2 regions of the Mitsuaria sp. MSU3D genome follow, and region 2 is predicted to be linked to the other one. Evidence: riboswitches for the same ligand, from Rfam matches in the RefSeq annotation. Region 2 holds a riboswitch; the other holds the start of a gene.

Region 1 (15,338 bases), 340 kb from region 2:
CGCGTTGGCCGCGACCTGCGTGAACTGCTGCGTCAGCGCGTTCCACCATTGCATCGGGTCGGCGCCGGCAGGCTTGGGCCCGGCCGGGTCGCCGGCCTTCGCCTCACCCTTTGCCTCGCCCCTTGCCTCGCCCTTCACGTCGGCCGGCGCGTCCTGGGGAGCCGGCGTCGCGGCGGCGGCAGGCTCCTGGGGTCTCGGCGCGGGCGACGGGCGCGGCGGCACCTGCGTCTTCAGCACGTCCTTCAGGTCGGCCATGGGCACGTTCATCGCGTGCAGCGTCGACAGCGTCATCCGCTGCACCTCGAGCGCCTGGATGGTCGCGTTGAGCATGCGGGCGTTGTTCTCGAGCCAGAACTGCACGGTGCGCAGCTCGTCGATGCGTTTGTCCAGCTCCTGCGGGTCCAGCGTCGGCGCGACCCACTGGTTGAAGCCGGGGATCGCGGCGCCGGCGTTCTTCATCAGCCCTTGCAGGAAGTCGAAGCCCGGAACGAATTTGCTGAAGTCGGTGTCCGCCATGGTGTCTCCTCGGGAGCCGTCCTCGCCAGGGACCCCGGCGTGCGCAGGGGCGCCCCGGGGGCGGCCATGGGCTCGATCCTACGTCCTGGCGGCGGCCGCCCGATGTCGGGAAGGGCGGTGGCCGCGTCAGGTCGGAATGTGGTTCAGGTCGGCCCAGCCGGTCCACAGGATCTGGATGCCGATGCACAGCAGCACGAAGGCCATCAGCCGCATCATGACCAGCGTGCCGACCTCGCCCATCTTCATCAGCAGCCGGCCGCCGTTGCGGTAGACCAGATAGACCACGGCGGCGGTGAAGGCCGCGCCGATGGCGGCGATGCCCGCGCCCATCACGTACGGCACCGGCGAGCGCGGGATCTGCGCGCCCAGCGCGATCGCCGCGGCGATGCTGCCCGGCCCGGTGGTCAGCGGGAAGGTGATCGGGAAGAAGCTGCGGCGGACGATCTCGGTCTCGCTGATGTCGCCGGGCGAGGCGTGCACGACGGCGGTCTGAACGTCGTCGGTCTCGTTGCGGGTCAGCATGACCCAGGCGCTGTAGGCCACCAGCAGGCCGCCGCCGACGCGCACGACCGGCAGCGAGATGCCGAACAGGTCCAGCACGTAGGTCCCCACCAGCAGCGACACCATGATCACGACCCAGCCGTTGATCGCGACCTGGCGCGCGAGCCGCTTGAGGACCCGGTCGTCGCCGCCGGCCGCGCCGATGACGATCGGGGCCACGCCCACCGGATTGATGATCGGCAGCAGCGTCAGCGGCACCAGGAACAGGGATTGGAGGAAGGACGGCAGGTTGTCCAAGATGCGCGACTCCAGAGGAAAAAGTCGGTGGAAAGGTCGGTGGAAAGGGGGGTGGGGAAGGCCCGGCCAGGCCGGCGCGGCCCAGTGTGCCGCAACTCGGTCACCGCGATCCGGATCGCGGCATCAGGGTTACCTCGAAACCCTGCTCCTTGAGCAGCGCGGTGAGCGCGCGGGGGCCGGTCATGTGCATCGCGCCGACGGCCACCAGCAGCGACTGGCCGCGCTGGTGCAGTTCGGAGATGCGCTGGGCGAGGGCCGGATTGCGCCCGTCGTTGATGCGCTGCAGCGCCGCGCGATCGGCGGCGTCGGTCACGCAGTCGCACCACTCGGCGTATCGGTTCAGGCGGGCCAGGTCGCCGCGGTCATAGACGCCCACCATCGTGTCCAGCGTGCGCAGCAGCGACTTCGGGCGTTCGAGCTGCTGCAGGTTCGAGCGCAACTCGTGCCGCGCCGCGTCCACGTCGGCGGGCAGCAGAGCTTCGAGCTGGCCCTGCAGCGTTTCCAGCGCCAGCACCGGCAGGCCGCGGTCGCGCGCCCACTGGCTCAGCAGCATCTCCTGGCCGTAACGCACGTCCAGCCCCAGCGACCGGGCGCGCAGCAGCATGTAGGTGCTGGTCTGCAGCAGCGGATGCATCGCGGCGAGGGCGTGCGGCTCCAGGCAGACCGCCACGGCCTGCGCATCCAGACGCTGGCGCATCGCGGCGTCCAGCGGCAGCTCGGGCATCGGCGGCATCTTCCAGGCGTCGCGGTCGAGCGGGTCCAGTTCCAGCGCGACGGCGTCGACCTCGTCCAGCGCCTTGCGCAGGCGCGGACCGGGCGCGGCCCAGCCCGGCTTGCCGACGTGCAGGCTGGCGTACAGGTAGGAGGTCCGACCGTCGCGCTTGAGCGTCCACATCAGCCCGCGATCCCTGGCCTGGGCGGCGAGGCGGTCGGCGGGCAGCGGCGCGGGTTCCGGGGGGCAGGAGGGCTTGGGCGGCGCGGCCAGCGCGCCGGCGCCGGCCAGCAGCGCCAACAAGGCGAGCGAGCCGGTGGCGAGACCGCGAGAGGCCCGCATCAGCAGCGTCGAGAGGAACGGGTTCAGCATGGGCGGCACGATGCCATAGAACCGGCGCGGTTCGAGGCAGGCGGTGCACGACGGCGCTCTCCGGCGTGACGCGGGAGATCGGCTGGGGCGGATGAACGGGCCGGGGTCAGGCCTCGCCGGCGCGGAAGCCCATCGGGCGGCGCTGGCGGACTTCCGGCTTCACGCGATGCTCGGCCTCGAGCAGCGTCAGGAATTCGTCGGGCGACAACGCCTCGCCGAGGATCTCGGCCTGCTGCCGCACCGCGGCGAAGTCGCCCAGCGTCAACGCGTCCAGCGCGCCCAGCCGGTCCGCGTGCGCATCGTCGAGCGCCACGCCGACTTCGCGCTCGAACATCGTCAGCCGCTGGTCCGGCCGCAGCGCCTTGAAGCGGATCTTGAAACTGAAACGGCGCAGCGCGGCTTCGTCCAGATCGTCGAAGGCGTTGGTCGTGCAGATGAAGAGCCCGGCGTGGCGCTCCATGCCGGCCAGCATCTCGTTGACCTCGCTGACCTCGTAGTGCCGCTCGGCGGCGCGGCGGCTGCGCAGGAAGCTGTCGGCCTCGTCCAGCAGCAGCAGCGCGCCCTCGGCGGCGGCGGTCTCGAACATGCGGGCCATGTTCTGCTCCGTCTCGCCGACGTACTTGGACATCAGGTCGCTGGCCAGCCGCACCATCAGCGGCCGCTGCAGCTCGGAAGCGATGTGCTCCGCCAGCGCGGTCTTGCCGCTGCCCGGCGGGCCGTGGAAACACAGGCTGCCCATGCCGCGGCGGCGCAGCGCCTCGATCAGGCGCGGCAGCGCGAAGCGGCATTCGCAGTGGATCAGGTCGAGCGAGTAACGCGTCGCCGACGGCCGCGACTGGGGCGAGGCATCGACCAGACCGAGCGCCTTGTCGGCGTGCAGCAGCTGCCGGCTGACGAGGCGCTCGTTGGCGGCGGCGACCTCGGCAGGATCGGCGGCGCTGTCGTCGCCTCCCCGTCCGGCCCCCGCCAGCCGGGCGAAACGCACGGCGGTGCGGACCTGCGCCGGCGTCAGGCCGCGGCGCTCGGACAGCCGTTCGGCGAAGCCCTCGGGGACCGGCAGCTCCTCCAGCGCCTTGCGCACCAGGCCCAGCCGCGCGCCGGGCGGCGGCGAGGTCAGTTCCAGGTGGTACTGGAAACGGCGCCGGAACGCGGGGTCGATGTGCTCGATGCGGTTGGTGATCCACAGCACCGGGACCGGGTTGCTCTCGAGGATCTGGTTGACCCAGGCCTTGCCGTTGACGGCCATCGTCGCCGGCAGTTCCAGCGCCGCGTCGAGCCGGGCCATCAGATGCGCGGTGTCGCCGCTCAGGTGGGGGAAGACGTCCTCGACCTCGTCGAACAGCAGCGCGACGTCGCGGCTCGCCTTCAGGAACACCTGGCTGATCTGCAGCGAACGGTAGCGGTCGCGGCCGCTCAGCGCATTGCCGTCGCGGTCGGCGTACTCGACCTCGTACAGCGCCAGGCCGGCCTCGCGCGCGGCGACCTTGGCGAGCTCCGTCTTGCCCGTGCCGGGCGGCCCGTAGAGCAGCACGTTCACGCCGGCCTGTCCCTGCGCCACCGCCTGGCGCAGCAGGGTCGCGAGCAGCGTCACGTCCTCGGCGATGAAGTCGAAGTCCGCGCGTTGCAGCGGGCTCGGCGTCACCGGGCGCGTGAACACGGCCATCAGGTCCTGCGGACCGTCATAGGCCCGCATCAGCACCGGCGGCAACTGCTCGCTGACCTTCATCAGGTCGGAGAGATCGGTGATGTTGTGTTCGGCGATCAGGTTCTCGATCATGCCGACCCGCTCCAGCCGCGACCCGGCGCGCAGCGCGTCGGCCACCTCGTGCGGATCGACGCCGGCCAGGTCCGCGATCGCGGCGAAGGCTTCCTGCGCGGTGTTGACCTTGAACTCGACCAGCGCGCCGCGCAATTCGCGCTGGTATCGCGCCAGCGTGCCGTAGAGCAGCAGCGCGCGCTCGGCCGCGTTCAGCTGCAGCAGGCGGCCCAGCACGTCGATGTTCTGCTCGACCAGCGTGGACCGGCTGCGCAGCTGGCCGTCGAGGGCGTCGCAGGTGCAGGACAGCAGCGCGAGGAGGTCCTTCGGCGCATCCTTGACGTACTCGTCGAGGTAGAAGAACACCGTGCCTTCAGCGAACGGGCCGCGCCACACGCCGTGGCGGGCAAGGAAGGCGGCGTCGCCCAGCCGTTCATGGCCGGCCCACAGCGAGTGGCCCTGGCAACGCCGCGCCAGATAGCCCCGCACACGCGTGAGCACCTGCGGCGGCCAGACCAGGTGGCGCGCCGTCAGCGCCAGCAGGCCGCTGAGGTCGCGGCGCGGATTGAAGCGGTTGGCGTGGCGGACCGTCAGCGTCAGCACGAAGTGCGAGCACATGCGGTCCAGCACCGGGCTGTCGGACAGGCCCGGGGAGTCCAGTGGAAGTTGCGCGCGCTTGCCCATGGTTCGTGCGGGAGGGAGATCTCCGGAACGAGGACGGCGTCGAGGACGCGGACATGGCCCCGGACCCGGGCGCCGCTTGCCGCGTCACCCCTCGAAGGGGCGCGGCTGCACGATCTTGGCGCAGGGATGGTTTGGGGACAAGCCCCGGCTGACGGAATCAGCGGCGGTCAGCGTGCGGGAGGCCAGGCGCGGGCTCTCCGCGGTGCATGGGGCCTCCCTCCGGGAACCCCAAGCGCCACTCCGGCCCCACCAGCAATCGCTGACTGCCCGTTTGCGGGGCAGTGGTCGACTGCGTGTCAGGGGCGGGTGGTGTGGGGGATCAATGCATGATCACGGGCTGCTGGCCCAGGTTCGCGTACTGCGCGATGAAGGCGTCGAGGTCGTCGACGTCGGGACCTTGCTCGATCAGGGCTTCGACGCCCTCCTGGAAGGTCTGCGCCAGGGCGCCTTCGATGAAGATCTCCTTGCGGGTGAACTTGTCGACGATCTCGAAACCGTCACGCTGCAGCGATGGCAGGTTCGTGTGGTCCACCTGGGCGGCGTGCGCGGCATCGCCAGCGGACGGAGCGACCGGTACATCGAACTGGACGACGATGTAGCTCGGTGAGTCGTAAAGCATGTGCATGAAGGACTCCTTGGTTGGAGGAGTTATGGCCTGTTGCGACAGATTCAAGACCCGTCGCTCCCAACCAGGCCATGACCCATGGTGGCAGATCTCGCGGAACACGCTGCACCGTGTCTCAAGCATTTGTGGTGCCAACCGCACAGGGTTTCACGGATTCACGAACCGTAACGCGCACACACGGAATCGAGATCAAGCGGACATGCACGCGGCGGACAGGGTCACTCCAGCAATCGGAGCGCCCACTGCTCGTCGTCGTCCAGGCTGAAGCGCAGGTCGACGGCCAGGAAACCGCGCTGACCGTCGAGCCAGACCGACCATTGCAGCGCCGGGCGGCCCGCGCCGCGGGCCAGGTCGCGCCGCAGCAGCCACCGGCCGCCGTCGCGCGCGATCACCTCGAAATCCCAGTCGCTGACGCCCGTCGGACCAGCCACCGGCACGCGCAGGCGCTGCCCGATGTAGGGCGCGGGTTCGGCGGCCATCATGGCGGCCACCTGCAGCCACCACGACAGGCGGTCCTGCGTGCCAGCCGACAGCGGAAAGGCGCGCGCGCCTACAAGCAGAACCGGACGCGCGGCGTCACGGTCGAAGATCTGCAGCTCCCGTTCGCGACCCTGGCGCGACACGCGGTGCAGCTCCGGCTGCAAACCTTGCGGACCGACGCGGCCTTCGCTGTGCCAGACCGGCAGCTCGCGATCGCCCGAGCGGCGTTCGAGCGTGATGTCGTAGCGCCCGTTCCCGATGTGGAAGTTCAAGGCGGCCTCGCCGGGTTGGCCGTCGATGACGAAGGCGTAGGCGAGGGCGCCGTCGCCGCGCAGCGGCAGCGCGAGCAGCGCTGGCACGGGCCGGGTTTCGGGATCGGGAGCGGGCCTGGGACGCGATGGCGTGCGCGGCGTGGCGGGCGGAGCGGCCACGGGCGCGACCGCTTCGGGCTTGGGCGGGCGCGGCGCCTCGATGACGCGGGTCGACACCACCGGCGCATCGATCGCCTGCGGCGGCGGACGCTGAGACAGCGCACCGATCGCCGCCGCGTGCAGCACCAGCGCCCCCGCGACGGCCGTCGCGAGCGCGACCCGATCCTGAGGTGAAAATGCCGCCAACGATCGCCCGACGAATGACTGTCCGCCCACCACAATGAAACTCGCAACCTACCGCGACGGATCCCGCGACGGCCAACTGGTGGTCGTGTCGCGAGACCTGAGTCAGGCATGCTATGCCAACGGCATCGCGACGCGCCTGCAACAGGTGCTCGACGACTGGAATTTCATGGCGCCTCAGCTGGAGATGCTGTCGCAGTCGCTGAATCACGGCCGCGCGCGGCATGCGTTCGCGTTCGACCCGAAGCAATGCCTGGCACCGCTGCCGCGCCTGGCCGGCTGGATCGCCGGCGAGGCCTACCCGGACCAGGGTCAGGCCTTGCGCGAGCGCGGCCTCGCGTGGCCGGAGCGCCTCAGCGCCCCGTTGCTGCGTGCCGGCGGCGCCGAGGCGCTGCTCGGTCCGACCGAACTGCTGGACCTGCGCACGCCGGGGCTGGAACCCGAGCCGCAGCTCGCCGTGCTCACCGGCGACCTGGCGCAGGGCGCGGTGCCGTCGCAGGCGCTGGAGTCGATCCGGCTGCTGATGCTGGTCAGCGACTGGGTGCTGCGGCCGGTGCAGCAGGAGGAACTCGCCAACGGCTGGCCGGCGCTGCACAGCCGCCCGGCGCTGCAGTTCGCGCCGGTCGCCGTCACACCCGACGAACTGCCCGGTGCGTGGTACCTCGGACGCGCGGCGCTGCAGCTGCAGGTGATGCGCAACGGACGCAAGCAGGCGGTCGTCGACGCGAAGACCGGCATGCGCTGGTCCTTCGGCGACCTGCTCGCCGAGGCGGCCCTCAACCGGCCGCTGCGCGCCGGCACGCTGGTCGGCGCGGGCACGCCGGTGCTCGGCAAGCCGGTGGTGCTGGAGGCCGGGGACAGCCTGCGCATCGAGTTCAAGCTCGGCGACGGTCCCGGCCCGTTCGGCGCCATCGACATGGATCTCGCGGAGTCGGAAGATGCAACGTCCGACGACGCCGGCCTCGACGAGAACACCGAGCACACCGAGCACACCGAGAACGCCGAGAACGCCGAGAACACCGACGACAGGCCCTCGAACGCCGCCGCCGCCTCGGAAGGCGCTGCCGAGGCGGCGATCGAAGCCGAGAAAGCGACCCCCACTGAAGCTCAAGAAGGAGACACCGATGAACCTGCTTCGCCGTGACCTGATCGCGCTGCTGGGCGCGGGCTGCGCCTCGCCGTGGGCGATGGCGTTGAGCCTGAGCGAGGGCGACGCCGCCTCCGGCGTGCGCGCGGCCCTCGAGCGCGGCGCCCAGGCGGCGCTCGCCAACCTGGGTCGCACCGACGGTTTCCTCGGCAACCCTCAGGTGAAGATCGAGCTCCCCGGCGCCTTGAAGGACGCCGCGCGCCTGCTGCGCACGACCGGCCAGGGCAGGCGCATCGACGACCTGATCACCTCGATGAACCGCGCCGCCGAACAGGCGATGCCCGAGGCGCGCCAGCTGCTGGTGACCACCGTGCGCAACATCAGCGTCGAGGACGCGGTGAGGATCGTGCGTGGCGGCGACAACGCGGTGACGCAGTTCTTCGAGGACAAGACCCGCTCGCCGCTGACGACGAAGTTCCTGCCCATCGTCACGAAGGCCACCGAGCGCCAGTCGCTGAGCGAGAAGTACAACGCGGTCGCCGGCAAGGCCTCCGGGTTCGGCCTCATCCGCAAGGAAGACGCCAACCTGCAGGGCTACGTCACCGACAAGGCGCTGGACGGCCTGTACTTCATGATCGGCCAGGAGGAGAAGAAGATCCGCCAGGACCCGGTCGGCACCGGAAGCGCCATCCTGAAGAAGGTCTTCGGCGGTTGAGAACGATGGGGCGGGGCGGGGCTTCCTACAATCGAGCCCCATGAACGCCCCGACCTCCGCCCGTCCCGCCGTCGCCTACACCCGCGGCGCCGCCTTGCCTGCCATCCTGGCGCAACGCATCGCCGTCCTCGACGGCGCGATGGGCACGATGATCCAGCGCTACAAGCTGACGGAAGCCGACTTCCGCGGTGAGCGCTTCGCCGATCATCCCAAGGACCTCAAGGGCAACAACGACCTGCTGGTGTTGACGAAGCCCGAGGTCATCAGCGAGATCCACCGCCAGTACCTCGACGCCGGCGCCGACATCATCGAGACCAACACCTTCGGCACGACCACCGTCGCGCAGGAGGACTACGGCCTCGAGGCCTACGCCTACGAGATGAACGTCGCCGCCGCGCGCCTGGCGCGCGAGGCCTGCGATGCGTTCAGCACGCCGGAGAAGCCGCGCTTCGCGGCCGGCGCGCTCGGCCCGACGCCGCGCACGGCCTCGATCAGCCCGGACGTCAACGACCCCGGCGCCCGCAACGTCGACTTCGACACCCTGCGCGCGGCCTACTACGACCAGGCCAAGGCAATGCTCGAAGGCGGCGTCGACCTGTTCCTGATCGAGACCATCTTCGACACGCTGAACGCCAAGGCCGCCATCTTCGCGGTCGACCAGCTGATGGACGACACCGGCGAGCGTCTGCCGGTGATCATCTCCGGCACGGTGACCGACGCGTCGGGCCGCATCCTGTCGGGGCAGACGGTGACGGCGTTCTGGCACTCGGTGCGGCACGCGCAGCCGATCGCGATCGGCTTGAACTGCGCGCTCGGCGCGGCGCTGATGCGGCCTTACATCGAGGAACTCTCGAAGGCGGCCGGCGACACGCCGATCTCCTGCTATCCGAACGCCGGCCTGCCCAACCCGATGAGCGACACCGGCTTCGACGAGACGCCGGACGTCACCGGCCGTCTGGTCGGCGAGTTCGCCGCCGCGGGTTTCCTGAACATCGCGGGCGGCTGCTGCGGCACGACGCCGGATCACATCCGGGCGATCGCGCAGAAGGTCTCCGCCTACCAGCCGCGTCGCTGGGGCAGCAAGCTCTTCAGCGGGCTGGTCGCCGAAGAGGTCTGAGCCTCAATACAACTTCAGCATCGCGTCCATGTTGATCCGCAGGCGGATCTCATGCGGCGCGAGGCTGGCCGTGATGGCCTGCGCCTGCAGCCGCGTGTCGCGCAGCACCGGCACGGTCAACGGCGTGCCGCTGCGGCCGACCAGCGAGGCCACGAGCGGCGCGTTGGCGCTGTGGCCGCGCTTGAGCACCATGCCTTCCTCGCCGTTGGCCAGCCGGGCCAACGAGCCCGGCGGGTAGAGACCGATCGCCTTGATCAGCGCGGCACCGGCCTCGTCGGGTTGCTGGAGTTCGTCGAGGTAGACCGCCCGCGCCGCCTGTGCCGCGGACAGCGGCCGGCGGCTGCGTCGCGGGCTGAGGCGGGCGCCATACACGTCGATGCGCCGGAGCAGCCGCGCCATCAGCTCGCCGTCCGATCGGCCCGCCAGGGGGCCCGGACCGGCGTCGTGATGCAGCCGCACGGCGGTCAGCCAGTCCTCGTCGTCCACGCCGATCGCCTGCAGCGTCGCCGCCGCGCGGTCGCCGTGCCCGGCCAACTGCTCGCGCTGCGCGTCGCCGAGCGCTTGCGGACGCATCGCGTGCTGGTCCTGCTGCGCGCCGCTGTCCAGGTTCATCGTCAGCGCCGCCAGGCCGAGCGTGCGACGGCGGCCTTCACCCCAGCCGAGCTGGCGCGTCGTCATCTCGACCAGCGCCAGCGACAGCAGCGCATGCCGCGCGCTGTACTGCAGCGGCTCCTGGCCGGCGTCGTGCACCAGCATCGCCAGCGAGGCGTCCGGCTGCTGCGTCAGCCGGGCCAGCACCTTGTCGAGCAGTTCGCTCAGGCGCAGCAGGAATTCCGGCCGTCGCGGATCACGCAGCACCTGCTGCGCATGCCATTGCAGGTCGGCCCAGATGGCGGTGTGCGCCGGCGACGTCGACTGCGGCATGGGCATCGGACGCGTGGGCTTGTATTCCGCGGTAGCGTTGGCCAGCGCGGACATCGACGCGCCTTGCAGCATCATCGTGTCGAGCTTGTGGGCGAGGGCGCGCTGGTACTCGCGCGTCTCGTGCGCCTGCACCCACGGCCCGCGGGCCAGCAGGTCGCGCACCTGCGGCGTGTCGGGCAGCGGATGCCCGGAGGCGAACAGCAGATGTCCCGCCGCGTCGCGCAGCGAGAACGTCAGCACCTGTCCCACGCGCAGGCTGTTGGGAGGAAGTTGGACCAGATCCACGGTGGCTTCCCATCGACGTGTCGTCGTCTTGTCGTTGTGCCGCGCAGGATACGGGCGCACCTGGGCCGGGAAGGCAATACGGCACGAACAAACCAGGGCCGGACCGGTAGAATGCACGCTGTTCCCGCTACCAGCAAGGCCGCACCGCGCCCCTGCGGCGGCGGTGGTTTCCGAGGAGCGTTGCGACAGGTCCCGTCACCCGGGTTCCCGCCAGGCTCGGAACGGCGGTGTCGGACCCCTGGACCCCGCCTCACAACGGCGCTCACCGACCCGCGTTCCGCGGGGTTGCGGTGAGTTGCGCGGCCCCGTCTTTCGTTTCAGCTCACGTCCAGCTTCGAAAAGCGCCGCCGCCATGTCCGCCCCGAATTCCGCCTCCGCTTCCGCTGCTTCCGATCTTTCCGCCGCGCCGGCCTCGCCCGTGGCCGTGCCGCCGATGAAGCTCTCCGGCCTGGAGCCGGTGAACATCGGCGCCGGCACGCTGTTCGTGAACATTGGCGAACGCACCAACGTCACCGGCTCGAAGGCCTTCGCGCGGCTGATCCTGAACGGCGAGTTCGAGGCCGCGCTGAGCGTCGCCCGTCAGCAGGTCGAGAACGGCGCGCAGGTCATCGACATCAACATGGACGAGGCCATGCTCGACAGCAAGGCCGCGATGGTGCGCTTCCTCAACCTGATCGCCTCGGAGCCCGAGATCGCGCGCGTGCCGATCATGATCGACTCGTCCAAGTGGGAGGTGATCGAGGCCGGCCTGAAGTGCATCCAGGGCAAGGGCATCGTCAACTCGATCTCGCTGAAGGAAGGCGAGACGGAGTTCCGCCGCCAGGCCAAGCTGATCCGCCGCTACGGCGCGGCCACGGTGGTGATGGCCTTCGACGAGACCGGCCAGGCCGATACCTACCAGCGCAAGATCGAGATCTGCACCCGGGCCTACCGCATGCTGGTCGACGAGATCGGCTTCCCGCCCGAGGACATCATCTTCGACCCCAACATCTTCGCGATCGCCACGGGGATCGAGGAGCACAACAACTACGCCGTCGACTTCATCGAGGCGACGCGCTGGATCAAGAAGAACTTGCCCGGCGCGAAGGTCAGCGGGGGCGTTTCGAACGTGTCGTTCAGCTTCCGCGGCAACGAGCCGGTGCGCGAGGCCATCCACACGGTCTTCCTGTACCACGCGATCCAGGCCGGCATGGACATGGGCATCGTCAACGCCGGCATGGTCGGCGTCTACGACGAGATCCCCGCCGACCTGCGCGAGCGCGTCGAGGACGTGGTGCTGAACCGCCGCGAGGATTCGACCGAGCGGCTGCTCGAGGTCGCCGAGACGGTCAAGGGCGCCGCCAAGGACGACAGCGCCAAGCTGGCCTGGCGCGCCGGCGACGTCGCGGCGCGGCTGTCGCATGCGCTGATCCATGGCATCACCGACTTCATCGTCGAGGACACCGAGGAGGCCTGGCAGGGCATCCTTGCCCAGGGCGGCCGGCCGCTGCACGTGATCGAAGGGCCGCTGATGGCCGGCATGAACGTCGTCGGCGACCTGTTCGGCGCCGGCAAGATGTTCCTGCCGCAGGTGGTGAAGAGCGCCCGCGTGATGAAGTCCGCGGTCGCGCACCTGGTGCCCTACATCGAGGAAGAGAAGCGGCTGATGGCCGCCGCCGGCGAGGACGTGCGCTCCAAGGGCAAGATCGTCATCGCGACGGTGAAGGGCGACGTGCACGACATCGGCAAGAACATCGTCACGGTGGTCCTGCAGTGCAACAACTTCGAGGTCGTCAACATGGGCGTGATGGTCCCGTGCCAGGACATCCTCGCGAAGGCCAAGGTCGAGGGCGCGGACATCATCGGGCTGTCGGGCCTGATCACGCCCAGCCTCGAGGAGATGCAGTACGTCGCCGCAGAGATGCAGCGCGACGACTACTTCCGCATGAAGAAGATCCCGCTGCTGATCGGCGGCGCGACGACCAGCCGCGTGCACACGGCCGTCAAGATCTCGCCGCACTACGAAGGCCCGGTGGTCTACGTGCCGGACGCGTCGCGCTCGGTGGGCGTGTGTTCGGAACTGCTGTCGGATGAGCGCGCGACGCGTTTCATCGACGAGCTGAAGTCCGACTACGAGAAGGTCCGCGAGCTCCACGCCAACAAGAAGCAGACCCCGCTGGTGACGCTGGCGCAGGCGCGCGCGAACAAGCACCGCGCCGACTTCACGACCTACACGCCGGCGGTGCCGCGCTTCGTCGGCCGGCGCCAGTTCCGCAACTACGACCTGGCCGAACTTGCGCAGTGCATCGACTGGGGCCCGTTCTTCCAGACCTGGGACCTGGCGGGGCCGTTCCCGGCCATCCTGAAGGACGAGATCGTCGGCGCCGAGGCGCAGCGTGTCTTCAGCGACGGCAAGCGCATGCTGCAGCGGCTGATCGAGGGCCGCTGGCTGACTGCCAGTGGCGTGATGGGCCTGTACCCCGCCGCGCAGGTCAACGACGACGACATCGAAATCTACAGCGACGAGTCGCGCACCGAGGTGCTGATGACCTGGCGCGGCCTGCGCATGCAGACCGAGCGGCCGGTGGTCGACGGCGTGCGCCGGCCCAATCGCGCGCTGGCCGACTTCATCGCCGCCAAGGGCACGGTGCCGGACTACATCGGGCTGTTCGCGGTCACCGCCGGGCTCGGCGTGGACAAGAAGGAGCAGCAGTTCATCGACGACCTGGACGACTACTCCGCGATCATGCTGAAGGCGCTGGCGGACCGCCTGGCCGAAGCCTTCGCCGAACGGCTGCACCAGCGCGTGCGGCTGGATCTGTGGGGGTATGCGGCGGACGAGACCCTCAGCAACGAGGAACTCATCGCGGAGTCGTATCGCGGCATCCGTCCGGCGCCGGGCTATCCGGCCTGCCCGGATCACCTGGTCAAGCGGGACATGTTCCGCGTGCTCCAGGCCGAGGACATCGGCATGGCGCTCACCGAGGGCATGGCGATGACGCCGGCGGCCAGCGTGAGCGGCTTCTACCTGGCGCATCCGGAGGCGACGTACTTCAACGTCGGCCGCATCGGGGACGACCAGGTCGCCGACTGGGCGGCACGGATGGCGCTCGACCATCAGGCCGCGCAACGGGCGCTGGCGCCGCTGCTCGGCTGACGCGCGACGCGTCCGCGCAACGAAAGCCGCAGGACGCGGCCTTGTCCTACAGGCGGCGTTTCACCCCTTTACAAACGGGACAGTTTTAGGCCCCCGCGACTTGTAACAGCGTGGCATTCTTCGCTCATCCCCCGAGATAGGGGAAAACCATAAGAGGTGAATCATGGCGTTGAATACCAATCAGAAGATCGCGGCTGGGGCCGTTGGGGCGACCGTGCTGGTCGTGGCGGCCTTCTTCGCGGGCCGGCAGGCCGCGCCGACCTTGCCGGACTCGCCGGTGGCGGCGACCGAGCAGCAAGGCAACGTCGTCGACCGCAATGGCGCCAACGCCGCGGACGAGGCCCGGGCGGCCCGCCGCTCCGGCGATGACGCCGTCCAGCAGCGTCCGGCCAACGACTCGCGCCGCGTCGCGCAGCAGCAGGCGCCGCGCGACGGCGGTTCGACCGGTTATGCGGACAACGCCGGCACGTCCGGCGCGGGCCAGACCGAGTCCCGCCTGTGCGCATCCTGCGCGACGGTGCTGTCGGTCCGTACCGAGGCGCGTGAAGGCCAGGGCACGGGCATCGGCGTCGTTGGCGGCGCGGTGGTCGGCGGCCTGTTGGGCAGCGCGGTCGGCGGCGGCACGGGCAAGAAGATCGCCACGGTCGGCGGTGCGGTCGCGGGCGGCTACGCCGGCAACGAGATCGAGAAGCGCCAGCGCAGCACCACCGTGTGGGTGGTCAAGATGCGCAACGCCGACCAGAGCAACCGCACGATGACGTTCAGCCACGACCCGGGTGTGCAGAACGGCGACATCGTGCGCGTGAGCGACGGTCAGCTGATCCGCCAGTAAACGCTGCGTCCCGGGCTTGCCCGGTGTTGCGACCGACGCCGACCTCCGAGTCGGCGTTGTCGTTTTCGAAGCGCCGACCCGGGCCGGCTACTGCCCGCTCCATCAGTTCGATCCGAACGAGGACTGACACGGGCGCTCCGTCATCGCTCACGCATCGCGCCCCGGCAGCGCGCGGCGCCACTGGATCGCTTCGGAGACATGCGATGCCGTGATGGCGTCACTCTCCGCCAGGTCGGCGACAGTGCGCGCGATGCGCATCACTCGATGGAAGCTGCGCGCGGACCAGGCCAGCCGCGCCGCGGCGCGATGCAGCATCGCTTCGGCTTCCGGCGCCATGGCGAGATGCCGGTCCAGTTGTCCCGCCCCGAGCAGTCCGTTGGTGCATCCCTGCCGACGGATGGCGCGGTCACGGGCCACGGCCACGCGGGCGGCAACGGCAGCGCTGGTCTCGCCGTCCGCGGCCGCCGACAGGATCGCGGGCGGCAGCACCGGCACCTCCACCGTCAGATCGATGCGATCCAGCAGCGGACCTGAGAGGCGGTTCTGATAACGCGTGACCTGATCCGGCGAACATCGGCAGGCCTTGGTCGGATTGCCGAGGTGTCCGCAGGGGCAGGGGTTCATCGCCGCGATCAGTTGGAAGCGCGCCGGGAACTCCGCTTGATGCGCCGCGCGCGAGATGTGG
Region 2 (15,338 bases):
GCGGCTACTTCGACCGCTGGATCGAGGCGCACCCCGGCGTGACGACGATCGGTCTTGGATGGCGCTGCTGCGAGGCGACCTTCGAGGTCCAGCCGCATGACCAGGCATTGACCGTCGTGCTGACCGAACGCGAACTGATCGCGCCCTGAGCTCGGGCCGGGCCTGGGCCGATCAACCCGAGTTCTCGTCCACGGGCGGATCGGGCTCGCCGATCGCGCGGCGCGTGAGCGCGGCGTGTTCGCCGATCCAGCGCGCGAATTCGACGACCTCGGGCCGCGCCCGCCCGTGCTCCGACATCATGAGCCAGTAGACCGTCGGGCAGTCGGTGCGGCCGGCCTCGCCGAAGGGCTCGACCAGCTCGCCACGCTCCAGCGCTTCGTAGATCAGCGGCAACCGGGCCAGCGCGACCGCCTGGCCGGACACCGCCGCCTGGATCTGCTGGTAGGTGAAGTTCAGGTACATCCAGCGCCGCGGCTGCAGGTCCGGCGCGCCGTGCAGCGCCAGCCAGCGCCGCCAGCTCAGGAACAGGCCGCTGGGACGCTGGTCGTCCTCCTCGGCCAGCGTGTACTGGCGCAGGTCGGCCGCCTGGCTCAGCGGCGGTCCCTGGCCCTCCTGCGCCTGCTTGGCCACCCAGGGATTCACGACCGGCGTCAGCATCTCGCCGAACATCCGCTGCGCCGAGGGCGCCACCCGGTTCGGCGCGGCGTAGCGCAGCGCGACGTCGAATTCGCTGTCGTCGATCTCGACGAGCTGATCCAGCGCCGAGACGCGGATGTCCATGTCCGGATGCTCGCGCTGGAAGGCCTCCAGCCGGGGGATCAGCCACAGCGACGCGAAAGAGGCGAAGGTCGTCACGTTGACGACGCGCCGGCCCCGCGTCGAGCGGATCTGGCGCACCGTGCTGTCCAGCCGCTCCAGCATCGGCTCCACGGCCGACAGCAGCAGCTTGCCGTCCGGCGCCAGCTCGACGTGGCGGGTGCCGCGCAGGAAGAGCGTGGCGCCCAGTTCCTCCTCCAGCGACCGGATCTGGCGGCTGATGGCGGATTGGGTGAGGTAGAGCTCCTCGGCGGCGGCGCTGAAGCTCAACCGCCGGGCGACCGCCTCGAAGGCGCGCAGCGAACCGACGGCGAGCGGGCGATGACGGGGCGGATTCATGCGTGGATGGTATCAATCGACGCGACAAGACTCATTGGACCATCGTGCGGGTCAACCCTAGTATTGCACCATGTTCACGAGGAAGGCCGCCGGTGCGCGGACCGCCCGGCGGACAAGGAGCAGATCATGAATGTCATGCAAAAGTCATCAATCCAGGTCAGCCGCGACGACGCCGCGTGGACGTTGTCGCAGGGCGAGGCCATGAGCCTGCCCATCGGCCCGGGCCGCCGTGAACTGCATGTGCTCGACGGTCGCGTCTGGGTCACGCAGCGCGGCGACCTGAACCTGCCGGCGCAGGACTTCTGGCTGTCGGCCGGTGAAACGCTGGAAGTCGCCAGCGGCACCGAGCTCGTCGTCGAAGCCTGGCCGACCGCCCGCTTCCAGCTGATGGTGCCGCCGCAGGCTTGCGCCAACAAGCCGGCGCGGAGCGTCGTCAGCCGCCTGCCTTCTTTCGGGCAACTGTTCGGCCAGCGCCTGGCGAACGCTTGACCGCAGGAGCCGCCGTCGTGACACCCTTCAGCGCCTTGACCGGCTTCTCCGTCCTGACGGTCCTGGGCTCGGCGCTGGTGCCGGCGCTCTTCTTCGGCGTCCTGGCCTTCGGCTTCGCGTTGGCGGAGCGCAAGGCCGACTCCATCGCCAGCCGCCCCCAGGGCAGCATCAGCGCGGGCGACTCCAGCGTCTCCTCCGGCGGCCGGAAGTAATTCAGGCTGGCGACCTCCTCTCGCCCGTCCTTGCCGGTCTTCGAATACCGGAACGGCTCGCAGCCGGCGTCCACATAACGCGACTGACTGACGGCGTCGGCCTTCAGGTAGAGCTCGTCGCGACTGATGATGGCCAGGAACAGGCCGTCCACATACAGCCCGAAGCCGCCGAACATCCGCCGCGCCAGCACCGGCCCGAGCGGGGCCAGCAACTCCATGCAGTGATTCGCGAAGTCCGCGCCGGCGCCGGTGAGGTGCCGGACGGTTCCCGTGGTGGTGGTGCGTGCCATGGCGCCGACTCTAGATCAGCGCTGGCGCCCTGTCCGCGAGGCGGCCACAATGGTCCGCTCCAGGGCCCGCCGGGTCCTCCAGGGAAGGCGAATGGGCTGGATGGATCCGAACGACAAGCTGCCGATCTCCGAAGACCGCCAGGCGCTGCGCGAGCGCCTGATCCGCGAACGCCTGGACCTGCCGGGCCGCCTTGAACTCGCCGACGTCGTGCAGAGCGTGCTGCGCGTCTGGCTGATCGGACGCAAGGAAAAGCGCATCGCCGCCTACTGGCCGATCAAGGGGGAATTCGATCCGCTGCCGGCGCTGTACCGCTGGAGCGAGGTCGACGGCGACCGTCGCATCGGCCTGCCCGTCGTCGATCGCGAGGAAGGCCGGCTGCGCTTCCACGTCTGGTACCCGGGCTGCCCGATGGAAGAGGACGCCACCGGCATCACCAAACCCAAGGACACCGAGGCCTTCGATCCGCAGTTGCTGCTGCTGCCCTGTCTGGGCTACGGCCCGGGCGGGATCCGCATGGGTTACGGCGGTGGCTTCATGCTGCGCACCATCGGGCAGATCCAGCCGCGGCCGGTGGTCGTCGGCGTGGGCTTCAGCCACGGCTTCCAACCGACGCTGACCGCCCAGCCGAACGACGTGCGGCTCGATGCGATGCTGACCGAGATGGGGGTCGTCTGGGAGAATTCCCGCGCATGAATCCCGCCTCGAGTTCTGCCGTGAGCCCTGCCATGAGTTCCGTTGATCCCCACGCCCTGAACGCCCTCTACACGGCCCACCTCGCGGAGCAGCAGCGCCGCACCGAACACGCGCTGCAGCGCGGCGGATTCGACGCGCTGCTGATCGCCTCGGGCATCGAGAAGTTCGCCTTCCTCGACGACCGGCCCTACGTCTTCCAGCCGAATCCCCACTTCAAGCTGTGGGTCCCGCTGATCCGTCATCCGGACAGCTGGCTGGTGATCCGGCCGGGGCACAAGCCGCGTCTCGTCTACGTACAGCCCGAGGACTACTGGCACGTGCCGCCCGAGGCACCGAGCGGCTTCTGGGTCGACCACTTCGAGCTGATCGTCGTGCGCAAGCCGGAGGAGGCGCTGCCCTATCTGCAGGTGCCCGGCACGCTGGCGATCGTCGGCGAAGCGGACGCGGCATTGGGAGACATCGTCCCGAACAATCCGCCCGACGTGCTGAACCCGCTGCACTACGCGCGCGCCGCGAAGACCGACTACGAGCTGCTGCGCCTGCGCGAGGCGTCGGCGCTGGGCGCCAAGGCGCATCTGGCGTCGCAGCGCGCCTTCCGCGACGGGCGGTCCGAGGCGGCCATCCACAACGCCTATCTGGACGCCTGCGGCTTCGCGGAGCGCGACCTGCCCTACGGCAACATCGTCGCGCTCAACGAGCACGCGGCGGTGCTGCACTACCAGTACCAGGACCAGCGCGCGCCGTCGCAATCGCTGTCGCTGCTGGTGGATGCGGGCGCGCACAGCTGCGGCTACGCGTCGGACATCACCCGCACGACCGGCAACGGCGACGCGTCGTTCCAGGCGCTGATCGATGCGATGGAGGCCTCCCAGCTGCGGCTGGTCGACCGCGTGCGCGCGGGCGTGGACTATCGCGACATCCACCTGGACTCCCACCGCGAGATCGCCGGGGTGCTGCGCCAGCTCGGCATCGTGAAGATGGACGAGGACGCGATGGTCGCGCAAGGCGTGACGTCGACGTTCCTGCCGCACGGCATCGGCCACCTGCTGGGCTTGCAGGTCCATGACATCGGCGGCTTCATGGCCGGCGAGGACGGCGGGACGATCGCCAAGCCGGAAGGCCATCCGTACCTGCGCCTGACGCGCGTGCTGCAGCCCGGCATGGTCGTGACGATCGAGCCGGGCCTGTACTTCATCCCGATGCTGCTGGACAAGCTGCGCGCGACGCCCGCGGCGGCGAACGTGGATTGGGCGCTGGTGAAGCACCTGAGCGCGTTCGGCGGTGTCCGCATCGAGGACGATGTCGCCTGCCGCGAAACGGGCGCGCCGGAGAACCTGACGCGGGACGCGTTCGCGGCGCTGAGCTGACGCGGCGAGAGGCGCTCGCTGTCGGGCAATGAAGAAGGGGTCCTGACGGACCCTTTCTTTCATCTGCACTCAGCTGCGCCGATCAGAACCGGTACCCGACGCCCACGCCCACCAGCAGCGGATCGATCTTGAACTTCCCGACGTTCACGCCCTTGGCGCGGACTTCGGTGTCCATCTGGATCTTCTTCACGTCGACGTTGATCGACCACTGCTTGTCGAGCATCACGTCGAAGCCGGCCTGCGCGGCCAGGCCAATGCTGTGCTTCTTGATGCTCGGTTGCAGCGCCGTCTGCACGGCCGGGTCGAAGTGGACGCCGGAGAAGCTCGTGTAGTTGAGGCCAGCGCCGACATAGGGGCGGAAGGTCCCTTCCGGGTTGAAGTGGTACTGCAGCGTCAGTGTCGGCGGCAGGTGCTTCACCGTGCCGATGCGCGTGCCGTTGCTGTAGAGCTTGTGACGCTGCGGTACGGTCAGGATCAGCTCGGTGGCCCAGTTCGGGGTCAGGAAGTAGCTGAAGTCGAGCTCGGGGATCGTCTTGCGGCTCAGCGACAGCCCCAGTCCGGTCTTGTCCTTGTCCGCCGGGTCGATGTTCACCGCGCGGGCGCGATACACCCACGGGCTGCTCTGCGCGTGGGCCGACGGTGCCAAGGCGGCGAGCGCCGCGAGTGCGACGGCCGCGACGATGGCGGGGTGGAAAGAGGCGAGGGCGGTGGTGCGGGACATGCGGTCACTCCTGGTCAATGGGATGACCGGGATTGAACGCGGACCGCTCCGTGAGAACCTTGACCGTTCACAAGGAACGGCGGCGAACCGGAGCGGTTCCCTGCGATGGCGCGGAGCGCTTGCGCCTTATCAAGCTTTCGCGGCGAGACCGAGGCGTTCACACAACGCCAGCGTCAGTGCGCTCTGGTTGAGCGAATAGAAGTGCAACCCCGGCACGCCGCCTGCGATCAGCCGTTCGCAGAGCCGCGTGACGACGTCCAGGCCGAAGGCGCGCACCGAGGCGGCGTCGTCCATGTAGCCCTCCATCTTCAGCGCGACCCAGCGCGGGATCTCGATGCCGTCGCGTTGCGCGAACTGCGCGATCCGCGCGAAGTTGTTGATCGGCATGATGCCCGGCACGATCGGCACGTCCACGCCGATCGCCCGCGTCGCGTCGACGAAATGGAAGTAGGCATCGGGGTTGTAGAAGAACTGCGTGATCGCGCCGCTGGCGCCGGCGCGCACCTTGTCCGCGAAGAACTGCAGGTCGCGCGCCGCGTAGCGCTGCTGCGGGTGGTACTCGGGATAGGCGGCGACCTCGATGTCCCAGTCCGCGCCTTGCGTCTCGCGGATGAAGCGCACCAGTTCGGCTGCGTAGCGGAACTCGCCCGCCGTCGCCGTGCCGCTGGGCAGGTCGCCGCGCAGCGCGACGACGCGCCGGATGTTCTGTGCGCGGTAGGTCGCCAGGATCTCCGCGATGTTCTCGCGCGTCGAGCCCACGCAGGACAGGTGCGGCGCCGCCTCGAAGCCGGACGAGGCGATGTCCGCGACGGTCGACAGCGTCTTCTCGCGCGTCGATCCGCCCGCGCCGTAGGTGACGCTGAAGTACTGCGGATTCACCGCGCGCAGCTCCTGCACGACGGTCTTCAGCTTCTCGGTGCCGACGGGCGTGTTGGGCGGGAAGAATTCGATGCTGACAGGCGTCGTCATGGTTTCTGAACCCAGATGAAAAATTCGGTGTTGCCGTCGCCGCCGGTGACGGGGCTTTCGAACCAGCCCCTGACGACGAGGTCGCGCTTCTCGGCGGCCGCCACGGCCTGCTCCTTGAGCACGACGTATTGCGCCTTGTCCTTGACGATGCCGTTCTTGTTCAAGGCCTTCGGGCCCAGCTCGTACTGCGGCTTGATCAGCAGCAGCGCCTGGCCTTGCGGCTTGAGCCAACCGACCACGTGCTTGAGCGTGCCGATCATCGAGATGAAGCTCAGGTCGCCCACGACCAGATCGAAGGGCGCCTCGGGGACGTAGTCCTTCACGTGCATGCCTTCATGGGCCGTGACGCGCGGGTCCGCCTTCAAGGTCTCATGCAGCTGGCTGTGGCCGACATCGATGCCGGTCACGTGCGCCGCGCCGGCCTTGAGCAGCACGTCGGTGAAACCGCCCGCGCTCTGGCCCATGTCCAGCGCCGAGAGGCCTGCCACCGACACACCGACCTTGGCCAGCGCACCTTCGAGCTTGAGCCCGCCGCGCGAGACGTAACGCAGCTCGGCGTCGTCCGTCACGCGCAGGGGGGTGGTCTCGGGCAGGTCCTCGCCGCACTTGCGCACGACGGTCCAGCCCTTGGGGCCTTCCCACTCGACCGCACGCGCGTCGATCAGCCGCTGGGCGGCCGAGCGCGTGGGCGCCAGGCCAAGGGAGAGAAGCAGCTGGTCAGCACGCATGGGTCGGGTCTCGGGTCAGGCTAGGGTCAGTGGATCAATAGCGATAGGTGTCGGGCTTGTACGGGCCTGACTTCGACACGCCGATGTACGCGGCCTGCTCGTCCGTCAGCTCGCTCAACTGCGCGTTCAGCGTCTTCAGCTGCAGGCGGGCGACGTGCTCGTCCAGGTGCTTGGGCAGCACGTAGACCTGGCCGACGGCGTAGGCGTCCTTGTGCGCGAACAGCTCGATCTGGGCGATCGTCTGGTTGGCGAAGCTGGACGACATCACGTAGCTCGGGTGGCCCGTACCGCAGCCCAGGTTCACCAGACGGCCCTTGGCCAGCAGGATGATCCGCTTGCCGTCGGGGAAGATCACGTGGTCGACCTGCGGCTTGATCTCTTCCCACTCGTACTTCTCGATCGAGGCGATGTCGATCTCGTTGTCGAAGTGGCCGATGTTGCAGACGATGGCGTTGTGCTTCATCGCGGCCATGTGCTCATGGCGGATCACGCCCTTGTTGCCGGTCGTGGTGACGAAGATGTCGGCCTTGTCGGCGGCGTATTCCATCGTCACGACGCGGAAGCCCTCCATCGCGGCCTGCAGCGCGCAGATCGGGTCGATCTCGGTGACCCACACCTGCGCCGACAGCGCGCGCATCGCCTGGGCCGAGCCCTTGCCCACGTCGCCATAACCGGCGATCACGGCGATCTTGCCGGCGATCATCACGTCCGTGGCGCGCTTGATGCCGTCCACCAGCGACTCGCGGCAGCCGTACAGGTTGTCGAACTTGCTCTTCGTGACCGAGTCGTTGACGTTGATCGCGCGGAACAGCAGCGTGCCCTTGGCCGACATTTCCTTCAGGCGGTGCACGCCCGTGGTCGTCTCTTCCGTGACGCCGATGATCTCGGCGCTCTTGCGGGTGTACCAGGTGGCGTCCTCGGCGACCTTCTTCTTGATCGCGGCGAACAGGATGCGCTCTTCCTCGCTGCCCGGGTTGGCCAGCACGGACAGGTCCTTCTCGGCCTTCTGGCCCAGGTGCATCAGCAGCGTCGCGTCGCCGCCGTCGTCCAGGATCATGTTCGGGCCTTCGCCCGGCGTGCCCTTGGCGCCGAAGTCGAAGATGCGGTGCGTGTAGTCCCAGTAGTCCTCCAGCGTCTCGCCCTTGTAGGCGAAGACGGGCGTGCCGACGGCGACCAGCGCGGCGGCGGCGTGGTCCTGCGTCGAGAAGATGTTGCACGAGGCCCAGCGGACTTCCGCGCCCAGCGCCTGCAGCGTCTCGACCAGCACGGCGGTCTGGATCGTCATGTGCAGCGAGCCGGTGATGCGCGCGCCCTTGAGCGGCTGCGCGGCGGCATATTCCTCGCGGATGGCCATCAGCGCGGGCATCTCGCTCTCGGCGATCTTGATCTCCTTGCGGCCCCACGCGGCCAGCGACAGGTCTTTGATCAGGTACTGGTCTTGGGCCAGCGGCTTCAGTTGGGCGTTCATGCGGACTCCTGCGAAGAAGGGCCGTCGACACCAACGATCAGGACGCGGGGAGATGCGGAGAGGGCATTTGCCGCTCGGTCCTCACCCGGCCAACGAAGGGTCGACGGGTGAGCGCGGTTGCCATTGCCGCGGACGTGTCGCCGCGCGGCGGTTCCGAGCCTGGCCTCGATGGGATGGGAGGTCGCAACGCTCCTCGGAACAGGGCGCGATTGTAGTCAAGTTCCGGCCGCGGCTCGATGACAGCGTTGCGCTCGGGGCCACAATCGCCCCCCATGCGAACGATCCCCCCGCTCAGCGACTGCCCCCGCGCGGCCTGGCTCCCCCTGCGCGGGGTGCTGACGGACATCGACGACACCCTGACGGCGGATGGCGCCATTGCCCCGGCGGCACTGGACGCGCTGCACCGGCTGCACGCGGCCGGCGTGCCGGTCATTGCGATCACGGGGCGCCCGGCCGGCTGGAGCGAACCGTTCGCGATGGCCTGGCCCCTGCGGGGGATCGTCGCGGAGAACGGTGGGGTGCTGCTGCATCGCGAAGGGGAGGCGCTCGCGACCGAATTTGCCCAGGACGACGCGACGCGATTGGCGAACTTCGCGCGACTGCAGGCGTGCGCGCGGGAGATCGTGGCGACCGTGCCCGGCGCCGTGCTCGCGCGCGACAGCGCCGGCCGGCTGACCGACATCGCCGTCGATCACAGCGAGTTCACGACGCTCGACGACGACGCGATCGCCGCCGTCTGCGACCGGATGCGCGCGCATGGGCTGGTGGCGACGGTCAGTTCGATCCACGTCAACGGCTGGATCGGCGATCACAGCAAGTGGACCGCGGCGCAGTGGGCGGTGAAGCGGCTGACGGGCCTGGACTTCGATCCCGCCGAGTGGGTGTATGTGGGCGACTCGACGAACGATCAATTGATGTTCGAACGCATGCCGCTGTCGGTGGGCGTCGCCAACATCGCGCGTTTCCTGCCGATGCTGGACCACCCGCCCGCTTATGTCACCGCGACCGAGCGCGGCGACGGCTTCGCGGAAGTGGCCCGGGCGCTGCTGTCGACGCGCGGGTAGGCCGGCTCGTCGGCGACCGGGCGGTGGGGACGCGGCTGGCGGCCCTCGACCGGGTCCCAGGCATGACGGCCGACCAGCGCGGAGACGCCCGGCCAGTCATGCCCGCGCGGCAGTACCCGGGCCAGCGCCGCATGGCTGACCCGGCCCCCGAGGGCGACCAGACGCTCCGCCACCTCGATCCGCCGGCGGCGCAGCCGCGGCAGCAGCCAGCGATTGGTCGGACGCTCCCGAAGCACGCTGGGATGCGGCATGCAGCGGTGCTCCGCCATCAGCAGGTGGCGCAGCAGGATCTCGAGTCCGAATGGATCGAGGCCTCGCCAATCAGTGCTCAACCGCGCCAGCGCGAAGCGTAGATTGGCCTGCGCGTCGGAATGCGCGACATGGAAGCGGTTCTGGCCGGTCATGAACATCTGGACCTCCGGAGGGCGGGAGCACCGCGCCGCTGTGGCAAGTGCGGCGCCTGTCCTTGATGTCGGCCATCGAGCCTCAGTTCTGAACCGGGGGATGTCCCCGAAAACGTCACGAAAGGAAAGCACCCCGTGGAGGGGGCGGCGGACTCGCCAAAAGGAAAGGGCCGCGCGAGGCGGCCCTTCGGGTGGGGTTCGGAGAATCGTCAGGACTTCGACGTTCAGGACGCCTCGGGATGGCGCGACTTCCAGGCACGCAGGGCCTGCCGGTACGCGTCCATCGCCAGATCGTGCAGGTCGAAGATGCACGGGTCGCAGCCGTTGCCGCAGCACGCATCGATGTCCGGCTGCGGCGGCGGCACGGGCATCGGATCGTCGCCGGCCTCGAGCGAGGCCGGAACGGCGGCGGAGTCGGACTGGGCGTCGGTCATGGCTGGCGATTCTCGCGCGGGGGGCCTGGGGCCTCCCGCGGCAAGGCGCGTCAGCGACGGACCGGCGGCGGGCCCGAGTGGTTCGAACGCTGCAGGTGACGGAAGGTGATCCGGCCCTTGGTCAGGTCGTACGGCGACATTTCCAGGGAGACGGCATCGCCGGCCAGGATGCGGATGTGATGCTTGCGCATCTTGCCGCCCGTGTAGGCGATGACCTGATGGCCGTTTTCCAGCGTCACGCGAAAGCGCGAGTCCGGCAGGATTTCGTTGACGACACCCTGCATCTCGATCAGTTCTTCCTTGGCCATATGGCTTGCTCCATTCTTGAAAATGAAAAGGGCGCCAGCCGCGGTCTGCCGCAGGCCCTCGCCTCGGGAATCAGCGGCGCGCGGCTCAGTGGCTGCGCGCCCAGGCGGTGCCTTCGGTCTCCGCGTAGCGCAACGCGGCGCGGCGGGTCTCGAAGGTCGGCACGAATCGCATGACACGATCAATGCTGGCCATGCCGCGTCCCGACTGGATCGAGACGGCCGCGGCGAATCCGCCGTCGGCATGGGGTTTGGTCATCGGTGAGACAAGGAATCGCCCCACCTCAATGCGTTTGTTCTGCATCGTTATTTTGAGGTGTGCGCCTTGACAGGCAATCGCAATAAGCAACCGTCTTGGCGCGGTGTGGGAAGGTGTGTCACTCCGATTCGATGATACGAACAGAAGAGGCACGGAAAGTGGCTTCTGATGCCAATCAGCCGAATGGCGAACAGGCAGACCGAAGCCAGAAACGCTCAAGCGCACGAACCGGGGGGTGATGCTGGTGCGAGCCGCTCGCAGAAGGGTCCTTGGGAGGGACCGGAGGGGCTGCAGAAGAAGACCTGAAGAGGGTGGTCTTGTGCGAGTCAAGTCGGGGAATATAACACAAGGGCCGTTGGCGCGCATCCCCGGGTGTTGCGGCGGCGCCGGAACGGTACTTTGGCGGATCGTGCAAGCGGTGCGCCGGAATCGGCATGGGCGATCGCCGCCCCGTTCCTACGATTCATCCGTCCCCCAACACCGGCCCCGGCACCTCATGCCGCTGGCCCGAACCCCCTGAAGGACGGAACTCCATGAGCAAGATCTGGTTCATCACCGGCGCCAACCGCGGTTTCGGTCGCGAGATCGCCCAGGCGGCGCTGACCGCCGGCGACCGTGTCGTCGCCACCGGCCGCAACGTCGACGCGCTGAAGACGGCATATGCGGATCACGGCGAGGCCGTGCTGTGCCTCCCGCTGGACGTCAGCCGCGAGGCCGATGCTGTCCACGCGGTCGAGCAGGCCGTTGCCCGCTTCGGCCGCATCGACGTGCTGGTCAACAACGCCGGCTACGGCCAGCTCGGCCTGTTCGAGGAAATCAGCGCCGCCGACATCGAGCGCCAGTTCGCCACCAACGTCTTCGGCCTGATGCATGTCACCCGCGCGGTGTTGCCGGTGATGCGTCGTCAGCGCGACGGGCACATCCTGAACATCGCGTCGGTCGGCGGCTTCCGCGGCTTCGATGGCGCGGCGGTGTACTGCGCGACGAAGTTCGCCGTCGACGGCTTCACCGCGTCGCTGGCGCCCGAGCTCGCCGGCTTCAACATCCGCGTGACGGTCGTCGAGCCGGGCTTCTTCCGCACCGATTTCCTGGATGCCAGTTCGGTCCGCTACGGCACGCAGTCCATCGCGGATTACGCGACGTTGCCCACGCCGCCGCTGTCGACCTATGAGGCCTACAACCACCAGCAACCCGGTGATCCGGCGAAGCTGGGGCGGGCCTTCGTCGAACTGGCCGCGATGCCGACGCCGCCGCTGCATTTCGTGGCGGGCTCGGACGCGCTCGGCATGGCGCGCGAGACCTTCGGCCAGCGGATGGCGGAGGTCGAGGCCCACGCGGGGCTGTCGGCCTCGCTGGATCGCGACGGCGTCTGACCGACCGTCTCGGGCGGGCCTCCGGCAACGGTCACGGGGCGCGGCTACCATCGCGCCCCAGGACAGGTCGGCCGGGGAGGGCGCGATGGATCGAGGAGGCGCGCCCGCATGACGGCGTCGCATTGGCAGCGTCCCGCAGGCAGGCGGCGATGGATCGGGCTGGCTGCGGCGCTGCTGGTGCAGGCCGCCTTCCTGTCGATGCTGTGGATGGACCACGGTTGGCGAGGGCGCAGGACCTCCGAGGGCCCCCGGCTGACCGAGGTGCGGCTGCTGCCGCTCCCGAAGAGCCGCGAGACACCGCCCGCGGCTCGACCACAACTCGAGCGACGTCGGCTCGATGTTCCGCGGTTGCAGACGCCGATCCTCGTGGCGCCGCCCGAGGTGACGATCACCGCCGCGCCGCCGTCGACGTCGATCCAGACGGTGGCGGCACCGGCACTGCCGGCCTCGGGGGCGTCCGCGCCCCTCGGCAACGGGCGCACGACGCTCAACCTCGCGCTGCCGAAAGCCGGTCCCGCCTCCGATGCGCGCGTGCGCATGGCCGATCAGATCCGCAACGACGACCGCTCCCACAGCGCGCCGCGCACCGTCGAGTCCGCGATCGCGGACGCCGCCGGCACCCTGCCCATCGTGTCGAGCGTGTCGACGAGCGGCTCGGGCTCCAAGGTGATCCGCCAGGGCAGCAAGTGCACGCGGGTCTACGAGAACCGCGTCGCCGCCATCAACCCGACCGACGATCGTCTCAAGGACGCGCCAGCGATGGTGGGGAACTGCTTCAGCAAGTGAGGGCGTCCGGCCCGGGGGGCATGGGGCGCCGACCGGGGCGCCAACCGGATCGCGGCGGCGCTCAGGCCGTGAACCGCGAGGCCGGCGTGTCGCGCCGCTTCGCTGCGTCGCGTGACGGCGGCGCACCGTAAAGGCGGCTGTACTCGCGGCTGAATTGCGACGGGCTCTCGTACCCGACCGCATGGCCGGCACGCGCGACTTCCAGGCCCTCGGCGATCAGCAGCCGGCGGGCCTCCTGCAGTCGCAGCTGCTTCTGGTACTGCAAGGGACTCATCGACGTCAGCGCGCGGAAATGGTGGTGCAGCGACGACGCGCTCATGTGCGCCTCCTTGGCCAGCGACTCGATGCGCAGCGGTTGCGCGTAATGCGCCTTCAGCCAGCGGATCGCGCGGTGCACGCGCTGCGTCTGGCTGTCGGCGCGCGCGACCTGCGCCAGACGCTCGCCCTGCTCGCTGCGCAGCACGCGGTAGACCAGCTCGCGCATCGCCATGGCCGCGAGCGCGGCCTGGTCCTCCGGATGATCGAGCAGCCGCATCAGGCGCGCCGATGCGTCGAGCATCTCCGCCGTGACCGCGCTGACGAAGAGGCCGCGGCCGAGGTCATCGCCCTCGGCGTTGCCCGTCGATGTGGCCGGCGCCACTGTTGCCACAGGTGCCCCAGACGCGGCGGCCGCCCGAGGCGGACCGCTCCGCGCGACCAGCTCCGCCACTTCCTCCGGATCGAAGTCCAGGCGCAGGCAGAGGTAGGGGCGCTCCGGGGTCGCCTCGGTCACGCGGCCGCTGACCGGCAGGTCGGTCGTGAACACCATGAAGCGCGCGGCGTCGTAGACGTAGCGCTCCTCGCCGAGCCGCACCTCCTTCGCGCCCTGCGAGATCAGGCACAGCGAGGCCGGCTGAACCGCGTGCGCGAGTTCGCCGCCCGGCGCGTCGAGCCGGATGATCCACAGCCGGGGCAGGGCCGTCGGCCAGACGCCCTCACGCGGCGCATGGCGCGACAGCATCGCGCTCAGCGCCTCGGTGTCCTGCATGAGCGGGCTCATCCTGCGCGCAGCAGCTGCTCGATGTCGGCGCGCGGCGGCGTGCCGAAGAGGCGACGGTATTCGCGGCTGAACTGCGAGGCGCTCTCATAGCCGACCTGATGCGCCGCCGCCGCCGCGTCCAGCCCTTCCCCGAGCATCAGCCGCCGGGCGTGCTGCAGCCGCAGCTGCTTCTGGTACTGCATCGGCGACATGCTCGTCAGCTGCTTGAAGCGCTGATGCAAGGTCGAGGCGCTCATGTGCGCCACCGCGGCCAGCTCGTCGATGCTGATGGCCTCGCTGAAGCGGCGGTTCAACTCGTCGATCGCGCGCGACAGGCGGCGCGTCGCGCTGTCCTGCTGCGCCAGCGCGCGCAGCCGCGGACCGAGCGGGCCGGTCAGCACGCGATAGAAGATCTCCCGCTGCAGCAGCGGCGCCATGACGCGCTGGTCCGACGGGTTGTCCAGCAGCTGCATCAGCCGCAGGGCGGCGCTCAGCAGCGATTCCGACACCGGCGCGACGTTCAGCCCCGACTGCGCCGACGGCGACGCATCGGTGCTCGCCGGGCCGACCTCGAGCATCAGCTCCGCCAGCGTCGCGGTCGAGCAGTCGATGCGCACGCACAGGTAGGGCTTGTCCGGCGTCGCCTCGATGACACCGCCCTTGGGCAGCATCGGCATCGACACCAGCAGGAAGTGCAGCGGGTCGTAGTACAGCGTCTCGGTGCCGAGCTCCACCTTCTTGCGCCCCTGCAGCACGATGGCCAGGCCGGGCTCGTAGAAGGCCGGCGCGGTCTTGGGCATGCTGCAGCTGGCCTTGATCAGGTGCAGGCAGGGAATGGCGGTCGGGCGGGAGCCTTCGCCGTCGATGTGCCGGAGCGTCAGATCCACCATCTGCGCGCGCAGGGCCTGCAGCGCGTCGGGGAAGCCGTCGGCGAGGGGAATCGGAGTGGGTGCGACCATGCATCGGATTGTGCAAGTCCGTCGCGCGCGCCGCCAGCGCCCGCGAGGGCGCCGGACGGGGTTCCGGAGGATTGGGCAAGGACGGGCGAGCATTGCGCTGGTTCCGGAGGGGGGCGGATTCCTAAGCTCTCGGTCATCGCGGCGGTCGTCCGATCGCCGCCGTCACCTTGCCTTCGAAGGAGTGCCGCCATGACCATCATGTCCAGGGAACCGCTCAACAACCTGCCCCAGCTGCCGCGCCGCCGGCTCGGCGCGCACGGGCCGGAGGTCTCCGCGCTCGGGCTCGGCTGCATGGGGATGTCCGATTTCTACGGCCCCGCCGACGAGGCCACGTCGATGGCCGTCCTGCACCGCGCGCTGGACCTCGGGATGAACTTCCTCGATACCTCCGACGTCTACGGCAACGGCGCCAACGAGCGTCTGCTGTCGGGGCTGCTCGCCAACCGCCGCCGCGAGGTGGTGCTCGCCACCAAGTTCGGCATCGTCCGCAACGCCGACGGACTTTCGGCCGGCGTCAACGGCAAGCCGGCCCATGTCCACGCGTCGTGCGATGCGAGCCTGCGCCGGCTCGGCGTGAACCACATCGACCTGTACTACCTGCACCGCGTCGACAAGTCCGTGCCGATCGAGGAGACCGTGGGCG

Evidence for each region. A riboswitch is a leader RNA that binds a small molecule or an ion and turns the genes downstream of it on or off. The one in region 2 is predicted to bind S-adenosylhomocysteine.
Region 1: linked by a shared signal. The riboswitch ahead of metH (methionine synthase) and the one ahead of ahcY (adenosylhomocysteinase) in region 2 are both predicted to bind S-adenosylhomocysteine.

What each region holds. Positions count from the first base shown of each region.
Region 1 is NZ_CP200314.1:5,356,634-5,371,971, forward strand. It holds gene AC1VNM_RS23575 (PhaM family polyhydroxyalkanoate granule multifunctional regulatory protein) at 1-516, opposite strand, end outside; gene AC1VNM_RS23580 (MarC family protein) at 643-1,314, opposite strand; gene AC1VNM_RS23585 (TraB/GumN family protein) at 1,415-2,398, opposite strand; gene AC1VNM_RS23590 (ATP-binding protein) at 2,505-4,838, opposite strand; gene AC1VNM_RS23595 (BTH_I0359 family protein) at 5,158-5,463, opposite strand; gene AC1VNM_RS23600 (hypothetical protein) at 5,682-6,560, opposite strand; gene AC1VNM_RS23605 (fumarylacetoacetate hydrolase family protein) at 6,595-7,701, shown strand; gene AC1VNM_RS23610 (DUF4197 domain-containing protein) at 7,682-8,359, shown strand; gene AC1VNM_RS23615 (homocysteine S-methyltransferase family protein) at 8,400-9,476, shown strand; gene AC1VNM_RS23620 (HD-GYP domain-containing protein) at 9,480-10,685, opposite strand; S-adenosyl-L-homocysteine riboswitch at 10,852-10,956, shown strand; gene metH (methionine synthase) at 11,038-13,821, shown strand; gene AC1VNM_RS23630 (glycine zipper 2TM domain-containing protein) at 13,985-14,653, shown strand; gene AC1VNM_RS23635 (YifB family Mg chelatase-like AAA ATPase) at 14,801-15,338, opposite strand, start outside.
Region 2 is NZ_CP200314.1:5,699,719-5,715,056, forward strand. It holds gene AC1VNM_RS25160 (5-formyltetrahydrofolate cyclo-ligase) at 1-149, shown strand, start outside; gene AC1VNM_RS25165 (LysR family transcriptional regulator) at 172-1,155, opposite strand; gene AC1VNM_RS25170 (DUF2917 domain-containing protein) at 1,282-1,644, shown strand; gene AC1VNM_RS25175 (TfoX/Sxy family protein) at 1,589-2,146, opposite strand; gene AC1VNM_RS25180 (5-formyltetrahydrofolate cyclo-ligase) at 2,247-2,840, shown strand; gene pepQ (Xaa-Pro dipeptidase) at 2,873-4,207, shown strand; gene AC1VNM_RS25190 (OmpW/AlkL family protein) at 4,290-4,928, opposite strand; gene metF (methylenetetrahydrofolate reductase [NAD(P)H]) at 5,058-5,897, opposite strand; gene AC1VNM_RS25200 (TlyA family RNA methyltransferase) at 5,894-6,625, opposite strand; gene ahcY (adenosylhomocysteinase) at 6,660-8,093, opposite strand; S-adenosyl-L-homocysteine riboswitch at 8,196-8,294, opposite strand; gene AC1VNM_RS25210 (HAD family hydrolase) at 8,366-9,157, shown strand; gene AC1VNM_RS25215 (hypothetical protein) at 9,085-9,567, opposite strand; gene AC1VNM_RS25220 (oxidoreductase-like domain-containing protein) at 9,786-9,995, opposite strand; gene infA (translation initiation factor IF-1) at 10,046-10,303, opposite strand; gene AC1VNM_RS25230 (hypothetical protein) at 10,389-10,559, opposite strand; gene AC1VNM_RS25235 (oxidoreductase) at 11,093-11,932, shown strand; gene AC1VNM_RS25240 (hypothetical protein) at 12,041-12,718, shown strand; gene AC1VNM_RS25245 (AraC family transcriptional regulator) at 12,780-13,745, opposite strand; gene AC1VNM_RS25250 (AraC family transcriptional regulator) at 13,754-14,695, opposite strand; gene AC1VNM_RS25255 (aldo/keto reductase) at 14,885-15,338, shown strand, end outside.